DNA from 3 places in the Streptomyces sp. NBC_01635 genome. Region 3 is predicted to be linked to each of the others. Evidence: riboswitches for the same ligand, from Rfam matches in the RefSeq annotation. Region 3 holds a riboswitch; each other region holds the start of a gene.

Region 1 (3,264 bases), 6.0 Mb from region 3:
GTGCTCGGCAGCCACAGCGTGCCCCAGTTGACCCCGCCGAGTCCGCCGAGGGTCCAGGCGAGCACCGCACGGGCCTCGTTGCCGCTGTCGGTGGTGAGCAGCAGCAGATCGAGCACCGCGGTGAGCACCGCCGCGATCGCCACGCCGGACAGCACGAGCCGCGCCGAGGTGATGCGTCCGCCGGTGCGGGCGGTGGCGTAGACGAGCAGCAACGCGCCCAGGGCGCCCACGAAGGCGGCCACCGACAGGGACACCGGTCCGAAGAGGGTGACCCCGAAAACGATCACCGAGACCGCACCGAGGGACGCGCCCGAGGAGACGCCCAGCAGGTACGGCTCGGCGAGCGGATTGCGCACCAGGGCCTGCAGGGCGGTGCCCACCACCGCCAGTCCCGCACCGGCCACCGCACCGAGCAGCACGCGCGGCGCCCGCACGTCCACCACGATGGTTTCCCGCGCCCGCGACCAGTCGGGCTCCTGCCAGTCGACGCCCAGCGCGTGCGTCACGATGCCCCACACCTGACCTGGCGGGACCTGAACGGAGCCGATCGCCAGGCCCGCCGTGGCGGACACCACGAGCAGGGCGGTGAGCACGAGCAGTGTGACGGCCAACGTCGTACGGCCCGCCCCCGGCCTGGTGGGCTTCTGCCGTGGCACCGCCCGCTCGGCGGACGTGCCGGCGGCGGTGTGGGTCACTGGAAGTTCTCGGGGTGCAGTCCGCGGGCCAGGTCGTCGACCGCGTACGCCGACCGGATGCCGACCAGGGTGGCGGTCAGCGGCAGGACGACGAACCGCTCGTTCTTCACGGCGGGTACGTCGGCGAGGGCGGGCTGGGAGAGCAGGAACTTCTTCTTCTGCTCGACGCTTCCGGCGCCGGCGTAGTCGTAGATGGCGATGACCTCGGGCTTGCGTGCGACGACCTGCTCCCAGGAGACGTCGCCGAAGACGTCGTCGAGGTCGGCGAAGACGTTCTCGCCGCCGGCCAGTCGGATCAGTTCGGTGCCCAGGCTCTTGCCGCCCGCGGTGAAGGCGGTCTTGTCGCCGCTGTCGTACACGAAGACGGGCGCTTCTGGCTCGCCCTCGACGGTGGTGGCGGCCTTCTCGACGCGGTCCTCGAGGTCGGTGACCAGCCTGTCGGCCCGGTCGGGGACGCCGAAGAGCCGGCCGATGGTACGGATCTCGTCGTAGGTGTCCCGCATCGTCACCCGTTTCTTGCCGCAGTACTCGCGGTTGAGATGGGTGTCGATGCCGACGTCGGCGAACGCCTTGCGGGAACGGCCCTCGTTCTCGGCGAACGCGCTGCCGTAGCCGCCGTAGACGAGGTCGGGTTCGGCGTCCAGAACGGTCTCGAAGGACGGTTCCTTCTTCGCCAGTTCGGGGACGGAGTCGTAGTCCTTCTTCAGTTCCGGCAGGACGGCGGAGTCGGGGAAGGCGGTGCCGACCATGCGGTCCTTCAGCCCGAGGGTGAGCATGAGTTCCGCCGGGTGCTGGTGGATGGTGACCACCCGGGAGGGCGGCTTGTCGTAGGTGGTCCTGACGCCGCAGTTGTCGATGGTGAGGGGGAAGCCCTCGGCCGAGGACGCTGTGGTCTTCGGGTCCTGGACGCCGCCGTCGGACGAACCGCAGCCGGCGGCCAGCAGGGCTGCCGACAGGGCAACGGCCGCGGCGCGCAGAGAGCGGCGCCTGCGGGCAGGGGAGAACAGAGCAGGGCAGAACGAAGCAGGGGAGAACAAAAGGGGACGGGGCATGCCGTCGTACACGTAGAGCCTCCTGGGGAGTCCGCGCTCCTCGGAACGGGCCCGCGACGGACCAGTGTCCTGACTCCCGGATCGACGCTCCCCCTGCCTTCCCGCGCGGCTCGCGCAGTGGCATGTCGAGGGGGTGTACTCCCCGGTCACAGTGGCGGGACCGTGCCGGATTCGCACCGGCTTCCTGTCTCCCGTCGCGGCGATGACCAGGTCATCCTACGTGCCGCCGAGTTGGAGGCGAAAGGGAGTGCGGCCTCGTCCGCACGCCCCTGCATACCGTCAGCTCTCGCGGGCGGCCCGCAGCACGAGCCGTTCGGCGTTCTCGTCGTAGGGGCGGCCGTCGGAGCCGCCGAAGATCTCCACGCGGTCGAACCCCGCTTCCTCGGCCTGTCGGTAGCGTTGTTCGGAGAAGAGGAAGTCGTGGAATTCGGTGGTGCCCGGCGTCGGCGGCGGGCACCAGGTGCGGCCGGTCGGGACGGCGGCGGACCCCGTACGTCGCGGCCGGGTCCCCGGCGCCCGTGGACAGTCCGGCGGTCGTGGCGGCCGCTCTGGCCGGATCACGCCTCGGTACTCGCTCCTCCTTCAACCAGACTTGTTGACTCACGACACATGCGCACCGTCCCTGCGGTGGCCGGTGCCCGGGAGGACCTTGATGGTGTCAGAGGCGAGGCCGGACGAAGGCGGGACAGCAGCGCCGCGACGGCAACGGCCTTCCGCGGACAGGATCGCTTTGCGTGGTGACCTGCGCTCCGCCCTGCCCGACGCGAGTGCGGCGGTGGTGCTGACGGGGGCCGTGTTCGCTTTCCTGTACGTGCGCATGGACTCGGGTGATTCGGCCACTGTCGCGGTCATGCCGTTCATGGACGATCCCGGCACCTACTGGATGTACTTGCTCAGCCAGGCGTTCGGGTGGTCGGGACTGCTGTGGGCCTGGGGCACGGTCATGCTCGGGCTGCTGTTGTCGGGGCCACGACCCGCCCGACTGCCGGTCTCCCGACAGGTGCTGGAGCGCTGGCACCGCACCACGAGCCTGACCACGATGGCGCTGATGTTCGCGCACGCGCTGATGTTCGCGGCGGAACTCGTCCGCTACGAAACGAATCTGGCGTGGGCCGAGCGGCTGTGGGCGGGCTTCGCGGACACCTTCGTACCCGGCTGGTACGACTCCGGAACCGGTCGGATCGCCATCCCGCTCGGGCAGGGTGCCCTGTACCTGGCGGTTCCCCTGGGACTGCTGTTCTACGTCCGGCACCGCATCGGAGCGAACACCTGGCGACGGCTGCACCGGTTCGTGATCGTCGTCTACGTGCTGAGCGTGTGGCACACGCTGCTGTACGGGACCAACGTCTGGTACGGGGAATGGCCGCGTACCCTCCTGTGGCTGCTGCAGCTACCGGTCGCAGTGTTGCTGTTGCTGCGTCTGCTGTGGCCCGCCCGGCGGGCCGAACGGTTGGACGCGCCAGGAGGACGTGCGGGTGTGGCATGGCCGGTCTGGTCGGCGCGGGCGGCAGGACGGA
Region 2 (3,264 bases), 1.3 Mb from region 3:
CGGAGCTGCGCATCGGCTTCCAGTCCGGCGGCGGCTCCTGGTCGGCCGTGGGTAAGGAGGCACTCCTGGCGGGTCTGCACGAGCGCACCGTGAACTTCGGCTGGGACCTGACCGAGCCCGGGGAGCGTGGGACGGCCCTGCACCAGATCGGCCACGCCCTGGGCATGCTGCACGAGCACCAGAGCCCCTGCGCGGGTCTCCACTGGGACGACGAGGCCGTGTACGCCGAACTGGCGGGCCCGCCCAACCACTGGAGCCGGGAACGGACGCACCACAACATCCTGCGCAAGCTGGACGCGACCGAGGCCAACGGCCCCGTCTGGGACGCCGATTCGATCATGGGATACACCTTCGCGCCGGGGCTGATACTGGAACCGGAGCAGTTCCGCGGGGGCGTCCATCCGCCCGGCACGCTGTCCGCGGCGGACAAGGAGTTCGCCCTCGGCTGGTATCCGCCGGCCGAACGGCCCGGCCCGCCCGCGCTGGTGCCGTTCCGCTCGGCGCCGCTCGGTCTGGGCCCCGGCGAACAGGCCGACTTCCAGATCGACCCGGTGGAGACCCGCGACTACACGGTGGGCACCTTCGGCGACGGCGACCTGGTCGTCGTGCTGTTCGAGGAGCGGGGCGGGGAGCCCCGCTACCTCGCCGGGCACGACGACGGGGGAACCCCGCACAACGCGACCCTCGCGGTCCGGCTCGTCAAGGGCCGCCGCTACTTCGTCCGGATCCGCCTCTACTCCGCACGGGGTTCGGGCGAAACCGCGGTCATGTGCTGGTAACGGCACCGGTCCGCCGAACACGGACGCCACGACCACTGTCCGGCGCCGGGGGAGCGGCCGGGGACGTCACCTTCAGGGGAGGGTGACGTCCCCGGCCCACGCCACGTCCGGGAGAGCGGCGGCCGGTCGGCTGCCCGCCCCGTCGTCCGCGCCCTGCCCACCGGGCGACTCGTCGGACCCGACCCGAATCCGGGCACCCGGCCGACGGTGGGGCAGCACGGCCCGGCCCTGTCCGACGAGGCACGCGTCCCATCGGCTCACCCATGTTCCAGCTCACCATCCGGATGATGGACGTGTCGCTCCCCTCCCCCGCCGCACCCCGTACGCTGGCTGGTGCAGCTGGTTCGCCCCGTCAGCCGGACGGGATGCGTCGTAAGAGGGAACCCGGTGGGAATCCGGGACTGCCCCGCAGCGGTGAGCGGGAACGACCGCCGTCATACGCACTGGGTCCGACGAACCGGGCCCGGGAAGCGACGGCCAGTAGGTGTCCTCCCCACGAGGACGTGCCCGCGAGTCCGAAGACCTGCCCGTTGCCCGCGTACGACCGGCTCGTGCGCGGATATCCCGGTGACCTCGAGGGCGGGTCGGCGTACATACCAGGCGGACGACGGCGCTGTGCTGCACGAGGTCGTTTCCGTCCGGTCCGTCGCCCTTCGCGCTCTCGTCCCGCCACCGGGATCTCAGGGATTCGTCTCGCGAAGGAGATCTCCGTGACCAGCAGGACCGCGACCGCGGCAGCCCGGGCCACCGTGTACGGCTACCCCCGCCAGGGCGCGAACAGGGAACTGAAGAAGGCGATCGAGGGCTACTGGAAGGGCCGCGTCACCGCCGACGAGCTGCGCGCCGCCGCCGCCGAACTGCGCCGGACGAACTGGCGGCAGCTGGCCGAGGCCGGCATCGACGAAGTCCCGGCCGGCGACTTCTCGTACTACGACCACGTCCTCGACACCACCGTCATGGTCGGCGCGATCCCCGACCGCCACCGCGCCGCCGTCGAGACGGACGCCTTGGACGGCTACTTCGCCATGGCGCGCGGCACCCAGGAGGTGGCGCCGCTGGAGATGACCAAGTGGTTCGACACCAACTACCACTACCTGGTCCCGGAGCTGGGCCCGGACACCGTCTTCACCGCCGACTCCGCCAAGCAGGTCGCCGAACTGAAGGAAGCCCTCGCACTCGGCCTGGCCGCCCGACCCGTTTTGGTCGGTCCGGTCACCTACCTCCTGCTCGCCAAGCCCGCCCCGGGCATGGCCGTCGGCTTCGACCCGCTCACCCTGCTCGACCGGCTGTTGCCCGTCTACGCCGAGGTCCTGGCCGACCTGCGGGCCGCGGGCGCGGAGTGGGTGCAGCTGGACGAGCCCGCCCTCGTCCAGGACCGCTCTCCGGTCGAACTGAACGCCGCCAAGCGGGCCTACCGTGAGCTGGGGGGCCTCACCGACCGCCCGAAGCTGCTGCTCGCCTCGTACTTCGACCGCCTCGGTGACGCGATGCCGCTGCTGGCCAAGGCTCCGGTCGAGGGCCTGGCCCTGGACTTCACCGAGGCCGCCGCCGCCAACCTGGACGCCCTGGCCGCCGTGGGCGGGCTGCCCGGCAAGCGGCTGGTCGCCGGGGTCGTCAACGGCCGCAACATCTGGGTGAACGACCTGGAGAAGTCCCTGTCCCTCCTCGGCACGCTGCTCGGCCTGGCCGACCGGGTCGACGTGGCCGCCTCCTGCTCCCTGCTGCACGTCCCGATCGACACCGCGACGGAACGGGACATCGAACCGCAGATCCTGCGCTGGCTCTCCTTCGCCCGGCAGAAGACCACCGAGATCGTCACTCTCGCCAAGGGCCTCGCCCAGGGCACCGGCACGATCACCGCCGAACTCGCCGCCAACCGGGCCGACCTCGCTTCCCGCGCGAACTCCCCGCTCACACATGACCCGGCCGTCCGGACCCGCGCCGCCGCCGTCACGGCCGCCGACGCCCGTCGCTCCCGGCCCTACGCCGAACGCGCCGCCGCCCAGCACGCCCGCCTGGGCCTGCCGCTCCTGCCGACCACCACCATCGGCTCCTTCCCGCAGACCGGCGAACTGCGCACCGCCCGCGCCGACCTGCGCGCCGGCCGCCTCGACACCGCCGGCTACGAGGAGCGCGTCAAGGCCGAGATCCAGGAGGTGATCTCCTTCCAGGAGAAGGCCGGCCTGGACGTCCTGGTGCACGGCGAGGCCGAACGCAACGACATGGTCCAGTACTTCGCCGAGCAGCTCACCGGCTACCTCGCCACCCGGTACGGCTGGGTCCAGTCCTACGGCACCCGCTACGTCCGCCCGCCGGTCCTGGCCGGCGACCTCTCCCGCCCCGAACCGATGACCGTGCGCTGGACCACATACGCCCAGTCCCTCACCGCCCGCCCGGTCAAGGGCATGCTCACCGGCCCGGTCACCATGCTCGCCTGGTCCTTCGTCCGCGACGACCAGCCCCTCGCCGACACCGCCCGCCAGGT
Region 3 (3,264 bases):
CGCAGGGTGACCAGGGCGGGGACCGGGGCGGGATCGCTCATGGCATCCGGCTTTCCAGGAGAAGGGCGACGGCGGCCAGTGCCGCGAGGAGCAGCAGGCTCACGGCCGTGAACCGTACGGAGACGCGCGCCTCGGGCACCAGGACGCGCAGTGTGCCGTCGTAACCGCGCCCGGCGAGCCCCGCCTGCAACCGCGCCGCCCGGTCGAAGGACCGGACGAACGCCGTCGCGCCTAGACCGCCCAGCGAACGCCAGGACGCCGCCCGGGTGGTGTGCCCGAGCCGGGCCGCCTGCGCCTGACCGATCCGGCGCACCGAGTCGAGCAGCAGGAAACTCATGCGGTACATCACCAGGGCCACGTCCACCAGCGGTGCGGGCACCCCGGCCCGCACCAGACGCGGCAGCAGGTCCGACATCGGCGTGGTGAAGGCGAACAGCAGCACCCCGAGGGACGCCGCCGAGGTGCGCAGCAGCAACTCGCCCGCGCGCAGCGGTCCTTCGGGGGCCGGGGAAACGAACCCGTCCGGCCCGCCCACCTGCACCAGCAGGGTGAGCGCCCCGGTGACGCAGAAGCCCAGCGGCACCCGGTAGGCGCGCCACAACCGCCGGCCCGGCACCCCCGCCGGGCCCAGCAACGCCACGAGCGCGGTCACCAGCACCAGAGCCGCACCCGGCCACGGAGGCAGGGAGATCGCGAGCACGGTGAGCCCCAGCCCGAGCACGGCCTTGTCCACGGGATGACGGCGGCGCCAGCGACTGCTGTGCGCCGCCGCGTCGATCGGCAGCACGCGCGATCAGGCCCGGGGACCGGGGGAGACCGCCTCGTCGGGGAGCCCCGGGCCGGCGTCCGAGCCGGTACCGGGCGCCGGCTGCTGCTGCCGTGCCCGTTCCTCACCCTGCCGACGCCCGCGCCGCACCCCGAAGTAGTACGCCAGGACCCCCGCGCCGACGGCGGCCTGGAGGGCGAAGAGCCCCGACTCGATCTCACCGGACGGGGGCTCGTACAACGGGGAGAACCACGGCTCGTAGTCCGGTTCGAGCTCGGTGATGGCGGTCTCCGCCTCGCCGTCCGCACCGGCGAACGGCTCCTCCTTGTGGTCGCCGAGCCCGAGCGCCAGCGGCAGCACCGCGAGCGCGGCCACGGCGAGCAGCAGCAGGGTGTTGATTTTCGCGTTCCTGGTCATCGAGCCACCGTCCCGGTACCGGTCGTACCCGTCGTACTCGTTGTTCCCGCCGTGCCCGCCGTCTGCTTCGTCTCCGGCTCCGTTTCCGTCGCCGCCGTTTCCGTTGCCCCTCGCTTGCCGGTCAACAGCACGCCGAGGCGGGTCAGTTCGCCCTTGCTGGACTGCACCAGCAGGCGCATCACCAGGACGGTCAGCAGCCCTTCGCTCACCGCGAGCGGGATCTGCGTGACGGCGAAGATGGAGCCGAACTTCCCGAGCGCGCCCGGGAACCCGCTCCCCGGGTCGGGGAAGGCGAGCGCCAGTTGCACGCTGGTGACGCAGTACGTGGACAGGTCGGCGACGAACGCGCCGCAGAACACCGCGGCCATCAGCGGCGCCCCGGACCGCCGCGCCAGCCGGTACACGCCGTACCCCGCCCACGGCCCGACGATCGCCATCGAGAAGACGTTGGCGCCCAGCGTGGTCAGCCCGCCGTGGGCCAGCAACAGGGCCTGGAACAGCAGGGTGATGGTGCCCAGCACCGCCATGATCGGCGGCCGGAACAGGATGGCGCCCAGCCCGGTGCCGGTGGGGTGGGAGCAACTCCCGGTCACCGAGGGCAGTTTCAGCGCGGACAGAACGAAGGTGAACGCTCCCGAGGCGCCGAGCAGCAGCGTGCTCTCGGGATGTTCCCTGACTTCACGGATGAGCGACCGGGCTCCGTGGACGACGAACGGCGTAGCCGCGACGCCCCAGGCGACCGCGTGCGCCGGTGGCAGAAAACCTTCGGCAATGTGCATGGCTCAGCAGACCCTCTCCAGCACCTCGTGGATGGTTGACGCGCCTTGGCCGGTCTCCTGGCTGACGGGTACCACCGCCCGAGCTCCGCCTTCCCGGGTCCTGGGGCCTGTCGTCACATTCCTGCCCTCCGGGCGGACGACAGGAATGTGACGACAGGCCCCAAGTGGACCCAGTGGCTGCCCGTCGGTCCTGTCGGAGGACAGGACCAGGGGCCGGAGCCGGACTTCCCGATCACAGTGGCGAGGGCCGCACCGGTATCGCACCGGATTTCCCGTTCACCAAGGCGTGGCGACAGTAGACCCGGATCCGGCCCGGTGACAAGCGGGTGCCGGGGGCGCGCGGGCGGCGTTCCGCAGCTCGCCTCCCGGCGCACCCCCGCGGCCTCGAGGGCGGGGGTGCGCAGGTGGGGCGGCGGTCACACACGCGCCACCCGCCCGGGCGGCCACCGCGCGCCGAAGCGTCGGCATGGGGGGCCGGGGCCCTGGGCAGAACCTTGCTGCAATTAATATGCAAAAACGAATTCCAGTCAGCAGAGGTGTGAGGTTCGATGACGACCCGACGAATACGGCGTACCACCGGCGCGGCGGCCACGGCCGCCGCGTTCTCGCTGGCCGCCGCCTGCTCGGCGCCGACCGGCGGCTCGGACGCCGGCACGGGCGGCGGCGGGTCCGCCGAGTCCGTGGTGATCGGGGTCTCCACCGAGCCCGACACCCTGAACCCCCTGCTCGGCTACGGCAAGGACGGCAACTCCAAGATCTTCGACGGGCTGCTCGCCCGGGACGCCGACCTGAAACTCAAGCCCGCCCTCGCGAAGGCGCTTCCCGAGATCGCCGACGACGGCCGCACCTACACCTACACCCTGCGCCCGGGCGTCGAGTTCAGCGACGGCGAACCCCTCACCGCCGAAGACGTCGTCTACACGTACCGCACGGTCCTCGACGACAAGACCAACAACGCCGCCAAGAGCGAACTCGACGCCGTCAAGGAGGTCCGGGCGGACGGCGGCGACAAGGTCGTCTTCACCCTCAAGTACCCCTACGCGGCCTTCGCCGCCCGCACGGTGCTGCCCGTCGTCCCCGAACACATCGCGGGCAAGCAGGACCCCAACACCGGCTCCTTCAACACCGAGCCGATCGGCACCGGACCGTACGTCCTCACCGGCTGGAGCAAGGGCGAGAAGCTCACCTTCAAGGCGAACCCGGACTACTGGGGCGGCGCACCGAAGGTGAAGAAGCTCACCATGGCGATCATCGCCGACGACGACGTCCGCGCCACCCGGCTGCGCTCCGGCGACCTCGACG

The links. Region 3 has a riboswitch for cobalamin ahead of OHB56_RS32040 (energy-coupling factor ABC transporter permease). Riboswitches for the same ligand answer to the same signal wherever they lie in the genome.
Region 1: linked by a shared signal. The riboswitch ahead of OHB56_RS04485 (ABC transporter substrate-binding protein) and the one ahead of OHB56_RS32040 (energy-coupling factor ABC transporter permease) in region 3 are both predicted to bind cobalamin.
Region 2: linked by a shared signal. The riboswitch ahead of metE (5-methyltetrahydropteroyltriglutamate--homocysteine S-methyltransferase) and the one ahead of OHB56_RS32040 (energy-coupling factor ABC transporter permease) in region 3 are both predicted to bind cobalamin.

Annotation. Positions count from the first base shown of each region.
Region 1 covers NZ_CP109277.1:904,920-908,183, reverse strand. The annotation lists gene OHB56_RS04490 (FecCD family ABC transporter permease) at 1-695, opposite strand, end outside; gene OHB56_RS04485 (ABC transporter substrate-binding protein) at 692-1,747, opposite strand; cobalamin riboswitch at 1,810-1,935, opposite strand; gene OHB56_RS04480 (hypothetical protein) at 2,027-2,308, opposite strand; gene OHB56_RS04475 (ferric reductase-like transmembrane domain-containing protein) at 2,400-3,264, shown strand, end outside.
Region 2 covers NZ_CP109277.1:8,232,765-8,236,028, reverse strand. The annotation lists gene OHB56_RS37565 (M12 family metallopeptidase) at 1-779, shown strand, start outside; cobalamin riboswitch at 1,103-1,325, shown strand; gene metE (5-methyltetrahydropteroyltriglutamate--homocysteine S-methyltransferase) at 1,490-3,264, shown strand, end outside.
Region 3 covers NZ_CP109277.1:6,908,916-6,912,179, forward strand. The annotation lists gene OHB56_RS32025 (energy-coupling factor ABC transporter ATP-binding protein) at 1-41, opposite strand, end outside; gene cbiQ (cobalt ECF transporter T component CbiQ) at 38-787, opposite strand; gene OHB56_RS32035 (energy-coupling factor ABC transporter substrate-binding protein) at 794-1,183, opposite strand; gene OHB56_RS32040 (energy-coupling factor ABC transporter permease) at 1,180-1,962, opposite strand; cobalamin riboswitch at 1,992-2,261, opposite strand; gene OHB56_RS32045 (ABC transporter substrate-binding protein) at 2,511-3,264, shown strand, end outside.